Parabacteroides chongii: one gene and its partners. The protein of the gene in region 3 interacts with the protein of the main gene of each other region in a pairwise test. Links are inferred from orthologs where the notes say so. Each region holds a gene or a part of one and is shown on either strand. Other genes may lie near its edges. The genes, in order: rplL, P3L47_RS00400 and dnaE.

What was found.
Region 1: the proteins of dnaE (region 3) and rplL interact in binary tests that used the Escherichia coli proteins (3 or more experiments, as listed by UniProt). The link is inferred for Parabacteroides chongii from one-to-one orthologs.
Region 2: the proteins of dnaE (region 3) and P3L47_RS00400 interact in binary tests that used the Escherichia coli proteins (3 or more experiments, as listed by UniProt). The link is inferred for Parabacteroides chongii from one-to-one orthologs.

Annotation. Positions count from the first base shown.
Region 1 is NZ_CP120849.1:283,001-285,836, reverse strand. Bases 158-2,836 are described here. They hold rplL (50S ribosomal protein L7/L12), read left to right. Parts: upstream 158-1,147; coding sequence 1,148-1,525; downstream 1,526-2,836. Other genes in these bases: rpoB (DNA-directed RNA polymerase subunit beta), read left to right, coding at 1,632-2,836; rplJ (50S ribosomal protein L10), read left to right, coding at 573-1,103; rplA (50S ribosomal protein L1), read left to right, coding at 158-556. Outside these bases: more of rplA, read left to right, coding at 1-157. UniProt on the Escherichia coli protein: The binding site for several of the GTPase factors involved in protein synthesis (IF-2, EF-Tu, EF-G and RF3). Is thus essential for accurate translation.
Region 2 is NZ_CP120849.1:62,848-65,899, reverse strand. Bases 25-2,919 are described here. They hold P3L47_RS00400 (DNA polymerase III subunit gamma/tau), read left to right. Parts: upstream 25-506; coding sequence 507-2,333; downstream 2,334-2,919. Other genes in these bases: P3L47_RS00395 (COG1361 family protein), read left to right, coding at 2,489-2,919; P3L47_RS00405 (FtsB family cell division protein), read right to left, coding at 131-436; P3L47_RS00410 (hypothetical protein), read right to left, coding at 25-131. Also shown: more of P3L47_RS00410, read right to left, coding at 1-24; more of P3L47_RS00395, read left to right, coding at 2,920-3,052. UniProt on the Escherichia coli protein: Part of the beta sliding clamp loading complex, which hydrolyzes ATP to load the beta clamp onto primed DNA to form the DNA replication pre-initiation complex.
Region 3 is NZ_CP120849.1:2,406,693-2,411,241, reverse strand. Bases 16-4,407 are described here. They hold dnaE (DNA polymerase III subunit alpha), read left to right. Parts: upstream 16-403; coding sequence 404-4,207; downstream 4,208-4,407. Other genes in these bases: trxA (thioredoxin), read left to right, coding at 4,280-4,407; P3L47_RS08970 (HU family DNA-binding protein), read left to right, coding at 16-63. Outside these bases: more of P3L47_RS08970, read left to right, coding at 1-15; more of trxA, read left to right, coding at 4,408-4,549. UniProt on the Escherichia coli protein: DNA polymerase III is a complex, multichain enzyme responsible for most of the replicative synthesis in bacteria. This DNA polymerase also exhibits 3' to 5' exonuclease activity. The alpha chain is the DNA polymerase catalytic subunit.

The DNA of each region.
Region 1 (2,836 bases), 2.1 Mb from region 3 along the record:
AGGTGTTGATCCTCGTAAGGCTAACCAAATGGTGAGAGGTGTTGTTTCACTGCCTCACGGAACTGGTAAGCAGGTTAGGGTTCTCGCATTATGTACGCCGGACAAGGAAGCTGAAGCAACTGCTGCTGGAGCTGACTATGTTGGCTTGGATGAGTATATCGATAAGATTAAAGGTGGTTGGACTGATATTGACGTTATCATCACTATGCCTTCAATCATGGGTAAGATCGGTGCTTTAGGTCGCGTATTAGGTCCTCGTGGTCTGATGCCTAACCCTAAGAGTGGTACGGTTACCAATGAGATCGGCAATGCAGTGAAGGAAGTTAAGCAAGGTAAGATCGACTTTAAAGTAGACAAATCCGGTATCGTTCATACATCAATCGGAAAGGTATCTTTCAATGCCGATCAGATTCGTGACAACGCTAAGGAATTTATTTCAACTCTTTTGAAGTTGAAACCGTCTGCAGCTAAAGGTACATATATAAAGAGCATTTATCTTTCAAGTACAATGAGCGCGGGTATTAAAATTGACCCGAAATCAGTTGAAGAAAACTAATTAAAATTATTGCACAATGAAAAAGGAAGATAAAGGCATAGTAATAAGCCAGCTTACAGAAACTGTAAAGGAATATCCTAATTTCTATTTGACTGATATCGAAGCATTGAATGCTGAGAAGACAAGCAAATTGAGAAGAGAATGTTTCAAACAGGACGTAAAGTTGGTTGTTGTAAAGAACAACTTGCTTAAAAAAGCACTGGAAAATGTAGAAGGTGATTTTTCACCGCTGCAGATTGCTTTGAAAGGCAATACAGCTGTTATGTTTTCACAAACAGCGAATGCTCCTGCTCGTCTGATCAAAGAATTTACTAAAGGTGCAAAGAAAGGCGAAATAGCTAAACCGGTATTGAAAGCTGCCTATGTACAGGAAAGTTTTTATGTCGGTGCTGAAAACCTGGAAGCCCTTGTAAATATCAAGAGCAAAAACGAACTTATCGGCGATGTTATTGCATTGTTGCAATCTCCGGTGAAGAACGTTATCTCTGCTCTTCAGTCATCAGGACAAACTATCCATGGTCTGTTGAAGACTTTGGAAGAAAGATAATTATTTAATATTTTACAGTAAACAATCATTTAAATCATACAAAAATGGCAGATTTGAAAGCTTTTGCAGAACAATTAGTAAACCTGACCGTAAAAGAAGTAAGCGAACTGGCTACAATCCTTAAAGAAGAATATGGTATCGAACCTGCTGCTGCAGCTGTTGCTGTTGCTGGTCCTGCTGCTGGTGGCGCTGCTGCTGCAGAAGAAGAAAAAACATCTTTCGATGTTGTATTGAAAGCAGCTGGTGCTAATAAATTGGCTGTTGTTAAGGCAGTAAAAGAATTAACTGGTCTTGGTTTGAAAGAAGCTAAAGATTTAGTTGATGGTGCTCCTAGCGCAATTAAAGAAGGAATCGCTAAAGCTGATGCTGAAGGATTAAAGAAACAGCTGGAAGAAGCTGGAGCTGAAGTTGAGCTTAAATAGTATTTATAACCTGGTTTCCAGGTGATTTGGTTAAGAGTCTCCCTAAAGGGGATTCTTAACCTTTTTGTGTCTATAATTTCAATAAGTTCAATAAATTCCTTACTAGATGTCTTCAACAGCTGAAAACCAAAGAGTTAATTTTGCTTCGATTAAGAATCAATTTCCGTATCCGGACTTTCTCGAAGTTCAATTGAAGTCATTCCAAGACTTTCTTCAACTTGACACACCTCCTGAAAAGAGAAAGAAGGAGGGATTGTATAAGGTGTTTGCAGAGAATTTCCCTATTGCAGATACCAGAAACAACTTTGTGTTGGAGTTCTTAGATTACTATATCGATCCGCCCCGTTATACAATCGATGAATGTATTGCGCGTGGATTAACCTATAGTGTGCCTTTAAAAGCAAAGTTAAAACTGTATTGTACAGACCCGGATCATGAAGATTTTGATACTGTTATCCAGGATGTATATTTAGGCCCGATTCCTTATATGACGGAACGTGGTACTTTTGTGATAAATGGTGCTGAACGCGTTGTAGTTTCACAGTTACACCGTTCTCCGGGTGTATTCTTTGGTCAGAGTACACATGCTAACGGTACAAAATTGTATTCAGCACGTATCATTCCATTCAAAGGCTCATGGATCGAATTTGCAACAGACATTAATAATGTGATGTATGCTTATATCGACCGTAAAAAGAAATTACCTGTAACTACCCTATTAAGAGCTATTGGTTTTGAAAGCGATAAAGATATTCTTGAAATCTTTAACCTGGCTGAAGAAGTAAAAGTTTCGAAAGCAAATCTGAAGAAACTGATCGGTCGTAAGCTGGCTGCACGTGTATTGAAAACATGGGTAGAGGATTTCGTGGATGAAGATACTGGCGAAGTTGTTTCTATTGAACGTAATGACGTTATCATCGACCGCGAGTCGGTTTTAGATAGCGACAGTATTGAAGCTATTCTGGAATCTGGTACGCAGAATGTATTATTACATCGCGAAGATCAGAATCTTTCAGATTATGCAATCATCTATAATACGCTTCAGAAAGACCCGAGTAACTCTGAGAAAGAGGCTGTACTATATATTTACCGTCAGTTGCGTAATGCAGAACCTGCAGATGAAGCAAGTGCCCGTGAAGTTATACAGAACCTGTTCTTCTCTGAAAAACGTTATGATTTAGGTGAAGTAGGCCGTTACAGAATCAATAAAAAGTTGAACCTTACTACCAGCAATGATGTAAAGGTTTTAACAAAAGAAGATATAATCGAGATCATCAAATATCTTATCGAGTTGATCAACTCGAAAGCTAT
Region 2 (3,052 bases), 2.3 Mb from region 3 along the record:
ACCGCCATTCCGGCAGCACCTACGGCAAATAGATAGGGTGCCAGAAACCATTTGGTAAGGAACAGTACAGCACCTGCCAGTATCAGTAAACCGGCCGTATTAAAAATGATAGTTCTTGCTTTTTGATTCATTATTTCTTTTTGATGATATAGACGTCTTCATTCGGCTTCTTCATGAAATACTCTTCACGGGCGAACCGTTCCAAACCTTCCTTGTCGGTGCGAAGATCGTTCAGTTTCTTACTGTTTATCTCAATCTCTTTCTGATAGTGTTTGATCTCTTTTTCCAGGCTGCGGATTTTTTCGTCGTACGTATACCGCTTATACAAATTGCTGTCGCCCACCGTAAAAGTGAGGATCAGAAATCCGATGATAACCAGCCAATAGGCATTTATCTTGGATAGATACTTGTTGTAAAAGTCTTTTATGCGTGACATGGAACTTCGTTTTTGCAAAGGTAAATGAATTATTTTGTATATCTTTGTATTGTTAATAAAAAAGCAAAGAATGGACAATTATATTGTATCGGCAAGAAAATATCGCCCCTCTACTTTTCGTAGTGTCGTAGGGCAAAAGTCTCTTACCACTACACTAAAAAATGCAATACAAAGTAACAAGCTCGCTCATGCCTATCTTTTTTGTGGACCGCGTGGTGTCGGGAAAACTTCGTGTGCACGTATCTTTGCTAAAACGATCAACTGCCTGAACCCGACAGCCGATGGTGAAGCCTGCAACGAATGCGAATCGTGCCAGGCTTTCAATGAGCAGCGTTCTTATAATATCCATGAACTGGATGCCGCCTCCAACAACTCGGTGGACGATATCCGTTCGCTGATCGACCAGGTACGTATTCCGCCTGCTATCGGGAAATACAAAGTATTTATTATCGATGAAGTGCATATGCTGAGTTCGGCGGCTTTCAATGCCTTTTTGAAAACGTTGGAAGAACCTCCTCATCATGCCCTGTTTATTCTGGCTACTACTGAAAAGCATAAAGTGCTGCCGACTATCTTGTCGCGTTGTCAGATTTATGATTTTTCCCGTATTTCAATAACGGATATGGTGGAGCACCTCGAATACGTCTCTTCGCAGGAAAATGTAACGGCGGAACCGGAAGCTTTGAACGTAATCGCTCAGAAAGCTGACGGAGGTATGCGTGACGCTTTGTCTATTTTCGACCAGGTAGTCAGCTTTACCAACGGAAATATCACCTATCAGGCTGTTATCGACAACTTGAATGTGCTTGACTACGAATATTATTTCCGTCTTACGGATGCTATTCTGGCAGGAAATGTCCGCTCTTCTATCCTCATACTGAATGAAATATTAAGTAAAGGTTTTGACGGGCAGAACATCATCACCGGTCTAGCTGCTCATTTCCGCGATCTGTTGGTCTGCAAGGATGAGGCGACGCTGATACTCTTTGAAGTCGGTGCTTCCATCCGCGAACGTTATAAGGAGATGGCGAAACGTTGTCCGGATCAGTTGCTTTTTAAAGCGATCGAACTGGCTAATTCCTGCGATCTGAACTATCGTGCCAGCCGCAATAAACGTTTGTTGCTCGAACTGACGCTTATCCAGCTTTGCCAGTTGACTACGGTCGGACAGGCTGTCGATGATAAAAAAAAAGGAGTAATTGAACCGATTGCTTCCGGTGCTTCCGGACAGCCTGTATCTCAAGGTGCGCAGCCTGTCCATCAAGGGCAACCGGTACGTCAGCAGGTTCAACCGGGACAAATACCCAACCATATGCCCCAGCAACCCGTCGGAATGAATGGTGGTAATGGGCAAGTGATAACGACAAATATGCCTTCATCGGCAACGAAAATTCCGCAAGGACCTCCGGATTCAGTTCCGAAAAGGAGTTCACGTCCGCCTCATTTGGGTACTTCCTTAAAAGAAATAGGGGTTGAAAAACCGAAAAACCAAATGACGCAACAAGAGAGCCGGACTGTGCAGGAAATGGTCACCCCTTTTTCTCAGGAGGATCTGGTTCGTTGTTGGGATGCTTACGCGGCAAGCGGTATGATTGAAAAGAAGGTGTATCTGAAAAATACAATGATCAACTGTAAACCCGTTTTGCAGGAGAATTATTTCTTTGAAGTGGGCGTTCATAATCCGGGTCAGCAGGATGAGTTGAGCAACGGGTGCGTGGACTTGCTGAATTACCTGCGTGTCCAGTTAAAAAACACCCGTATACAGATGCGTGTGCGGATTGTGGAAACCAATGAAAAACATCTGGCTTATACTTCTACCGAAAAGTTTGAACATCTGTTAAGCGTGAATCCGGTTCTTGCCAAGTTGAAGGATGAGTTTAACCTGACGCTGGATTGATTGAGGCGATATAGAACAAAATGACTGTTTCAGACGTTTTATCTATATAGTAATCGGAGGACCGTTTTCTGTTTAGACGAATATTATCGTGTTTTTGATTAGACTTTATTCGCTGAATAGATGTATTTTAGCGGATAAATAAAACGTTGATTGGTATGGGCATGAAGAATTATATCCTATTATTGATGGCTTCCGTACTTTGTACGGGATGTGCGACAATGGATCCGACATCGAGGACGATTGTGGGTTCGCAGGTCGGGATGCTGGCAGGTACGGTTACCGGTGCGGTGATCGGACATTCTGTCGGAGGATACCGGGGCGAGGCGATAGGGTCGTTTGTCGGTTCGGTAGGCGGGACAGTGGTCGGTGCTGCGGCTGCTTCATCTCAAAACCAGCGTAATAATAATAGGGTACGGAATGATAACAGAAGTTACGACCGCCCTTATGTGGTTATTGAAGATATTTATCTGGAAGACCGTAATGGAAATCAGATGATTGATGCCGGAGAGACTTGTCGTATTTCTTTTATTTTGCGTAACGAGAGCCGCCAGCCGGCTTATAGTATTGAACCGATCATAAAAACGGAAAGCGGAACTAAATATCTAAAACTATCCAAACCGGCCATAATCCGTGAAATCCGTCCGCACGGACGAGTGAGTTATACCATTACCGTACATGCAGAACCCAAATTGAAAAGCGGTGAAGCATCTTTTTCCATC
Region 3 (4,549 bases):
ATCGGCAAGGAACCGGAGCAGTCCGGAGGCGACGGGGAAGATGACCGTCCGGTCATTGAGTAACCTTTCTTTAAATCATTCACTTATAAACTTAAAAAAAGATGTCCAAATTCAAACGAATCATCGAATTTATTCTTGCATTGCTGAACTTTTTGTTTCACTTTAAACCATCGACAGATGATGAAGCAACTACCGTCACTCAAACGTATCCTAGCCCTGCTGCTCCGCCTGGCAAGGAAAGGGATCACACTCTATTTACACCTGTCCCTTAGGATCAGGCTGAAGCTATTGTAAGGGCGGTGGGATAAAACCCGCCCTTACCAAATTCATCAATTGTCAATTAAATCGCCACTCTTCCAGACAAAAATAGTATCTTTGTAAGGTCGAGATTAAAGAATCATATATGGAACCATTTATACATCTACACGTCCATACCCAGTATTCTCTGCTGGATGGGCAAGCCTCTATCGATGCTTTGATAGACAAGGCTCAGAAAGACGGCATGAACGCGATTGCAGTGACCGATCACGGGAATATGTTCGGTATAAAAGAGTTCTTCAATAAAGTTTCCAAGAAGAACGGTAAGCCGCTCGGAGCTATCAAGGATCTTGAAAAGGAACTGAAGACGCTGAAGGCGAAAGAAGAACTTACCGCTAACGAACAGGCTCGGATAGAAGCGATCCCGGGATTGATAGAAGCTGAAAAGAAAAAGATATTCAAGCCCATCATCGGGTGCGAGTGTTATTGTGCCCGTAACGGACGGCATAACAAATCAACCAAGGAAGACCGTAGCGGTTACCACCTGATCGTGCTGGCTAAAAACCTGAGGGGATATAAAAACCTGATTAAGATGGTCTCCATCTCATGGACCGAAGGTTTCTATGGCCGTCCGCGTATCGACCACGAACTGCTGGAGAAATATCACGAAGACCTGATCGTCTGTTCCGCCTGTCTCGGAGGTGAGATTCCGCAGCATATCATGCATGACCGGATAGACAAGGCTGAAGAATCGATCCTCTGGTTCAAGAACCTGTTCGGCGAAGACTATTACCTGGAAATGCAACGGCACGAGACACATGATCCGAATGCCGACTGCACCACGTATCCCAAACAGCAGGAAGTGAACAAGGTCTTGATCGAACTGGCTCACAAACACAATATCAAGCTGATCGCCACCAACGATGTGCATTTCGTCAACCAGGAAGATGCCGAGGCACACGACCGCCTGATCTGCCTCAGTACCGGCAAAGACCTCGACGACCCGACCCGTATGCGCTATTCCAAACAGGAATGGATGAAAACGACCGCCGAGATGAACGCCATCTTTGCCGATATTCCCGAAGTACTCAGCAATACGCTTGAGATAGCCGACAAAGTAGACTTCTACTCCATCGACAGCGGTCCTATCATGCCGACATTTGCCATACCGGAAGAATTCGGAACCGAAGAATCCTACCGCGCCAAGCTGACCGAACAGGATCTGTTCGAAGAGTTTACACGCGACGAGAACGGTAAAGTCGTCCTGAGTGAAGAAGATGCCAAAGATAAGATCAAGAAGCTGGGCGGATACGATAAACTCTACCGTATCAAGCTGGAAGCCGACTATCTGAAGAAACTGACCTACGACGGAGCCAGAGAATGCTATGGCGAAGATCTGTCGGAAGAAGTCAGGGAACGTCTGGATTTCGAATTGCACATTATGAAGACAATGGGTTTCCCCGGATACTTCCTTATTGTGCAAGACTTTATTAAAGCAGCCCGCGAAGAACTGGGCGTATCGGTAGGTCCCGGACGTGGTTCGGCTGCCGGTTCGGCTGTGGCCTACTGTCTGGGGATCACCAAGATCGACCCGATCAAGTACGACCTGCTGTTCGAACGTTTCCTGAATCCCGACCGTATCTCCCTCCCCGATATCGATACCGACTTCGATGATGACGGACGCGGCGAGGTGTTGCGCTGGGTAACGGAAAAATACGGAGCCGACCGCGTAGCACATATCATTACATACGGTACGATGGCGACCAAATCAGCTATCAAGGATGTTGCCCGCGTACAGAAACTTCCACTTTCCGAATCGAACCGGCTGGCAAAACTGGTACCGGACAAGATTCCGGACATGAAAAAGTTCAAGCTGAAAGATGCGATCAACTATGTGCCCGAGCTGAAAGAAGCCGCCACCGGTAATGATCCGCTGGCACGTGATACATTAAAATATGCACAGATGCTGGAAGGCAACGTACGTAACACGGGCGTGCATGCCTGCGGCGTTATCATCGGGCGTTACGATATTTCCGATGTCGTTCCGGTAAGTACGGCGAAAGACAAGGAAACCGGCGAAGAAATGTTGGTGACCCAATATGAAGGATCGGTGATCGAAGAGACCGGACTGATCAAGATGGACTTCCTGGGACTGAAAACGTTGTCCATCATCAAGGAAGCCATCGAAAATATACGGCTGACTACCGGTGAGGAGCTTGATATCGACCATATCAGCCTGGAGGATCCACCCACCTACAAGTTATACTGCGAAGGAAAAACAACCGGAACATTCCAGTTCGAATCCGCCGGTATGCAGAAATACCTGAAAGAATTGCAGCCGTCGAAATTCGAAGACCTGATTGCCATGAATGCCCTGTATCGCCCAGGCCCTATGGATTATATCCCTTCTTTCATTGCCCGTAAACAGGGAAAGGAAGAAATCAAATACGATATACCGGTGATGGAACGTTACCTGAAAGATACATACGGTATCACCGTCTATCAGGAACAGGTCATGCTTCTGTCACGTTTGCTGGCCAACTTTACCCGTGGTGAAAGTGATGCCCTCCGTAAAGCGATGGGTAAGAAACTGATTGAAAAGATGAACCACCTGAAATCGAAGTTCATGGCTGGCGGACAAGCAAACGGTTATAAACCGGAAACGCTGGAAAAGATTTGGGGAGACTGGGAAAAGTTCGCGTCGTATGCTTTCAATAAGAGTCACGCCACCTGCTATTCGTGGGTCGCTTACCAGACAGCTTTCCTGAAAGCGAACTATCCTTCGGAATACATGGCTGCCGTACTGAGCCGAAGTTTGTCGAATATCGTGGATATCACGAAGTTCATGGACGAATGCAAGGCGATGGGTATCCAGGTATTAGGCCCGGATGTGAACGAATCGATCCTGAAATTCAGCGTAGACAAGGACAAGAACATCCGCTTCGGGCTGGGAGCCGTCAAAGGTGTCGGAGAATCGGCTGTACAGAATATTATCGAAGAGCGGAAGAAGAACGGTCCGTACAAAAACATTTTCGATTTTGTGGAGCGGGTAAACCTGACCGCCTGTAACAAGAAGAACATCGAATCGCTGGCTTTGGCGGGTGCATTCGACAACTTCGGCATTCAACGCGAACAGTTCTTCGGGGAGACAGGGAAAGGGGAACTTTTCCTGGATACGCTGGTACGCTATGGCAACAAATACCAGATGGACAAGAGCACGGCAGCCAATTCATTGTTCGGCAGCGACGACCTTTCGATTGCCATCGCCAAACCGGAAATTCCGGTATGCCAGCGTTGGAGCGACCTGGAGCGCCTGAACAAAGAAAAGGAACTGGTCGGCATTTATCTTTCCGCCCACCCGCTGGATGAATACCGTATCGTGCTGACGTATGTATGCAACACGGGTATGGCAGAACTCAGCGACCGGGAAAGTCTGAAAGGGCGCGAGATACTGCTGGGCGGCATCGTCACCGATTTCCGGGAAGGGATGACCAAGACGGGCAAGCCTTACGGGGTAGTCAAGATAGAGGACTTTACCGGTAGCGGCGAGATCGCCTTATTCGGCAACAACTATATAGAGTACAGCAAATACTGTAAACTGGGTATGTACCTGCTTATCACCGCCCGCGTGGAACCACGCCGCTGGAATGAGAACGAGCTCGATTTCAATATCGGCTCGATCCGCCTGTTGCAGGACGAGAAAGACAAGCTGATCGAGAAGATCAGCATTACCCTGCCGATACATGACCTCGACGAACCTACAGTCAATGAATTATCGGTGCTGATCAAGAACAATCCGGGTCAGAGCCTGTTATATTTCAGAGTAGTGGACGGAGAACACAATATCGCACAGAATTTCTTCTCACAGAATATCCGGTTGAACGTGACAAGTAAACTGGTTGAATTCCTGCAGGAGAATGAGAATATTGATTTCAAAATTAACGGGTAAAGTTGTACGGTGCAGAAAGAATTAGTACTTTTGGCACCGCAAAAGGGAACAATTTAAATTAGATATACAATTATGGCACTAGAAGTTACAGATGCAAATTTTGAAGAGTTAGTAAACTCAGGTAAGCCTATGGTCCTTGACTTTTGGGCAGAATGGTGTGGTCCTTGCCGCATGGTCAGCCCGATCATCGATGAACTGGCAACCGAATATGAAGGACGCGTTACAATCGGTAAGATGGACGTAGACAATAACAACGACGTTGTCGGTCAGTTTGGAATCCGCAATATCCCGACCGTATTGTTCTTCAAGGACGGTAAGTTGGTAGACAAACAGGTAGGCGCA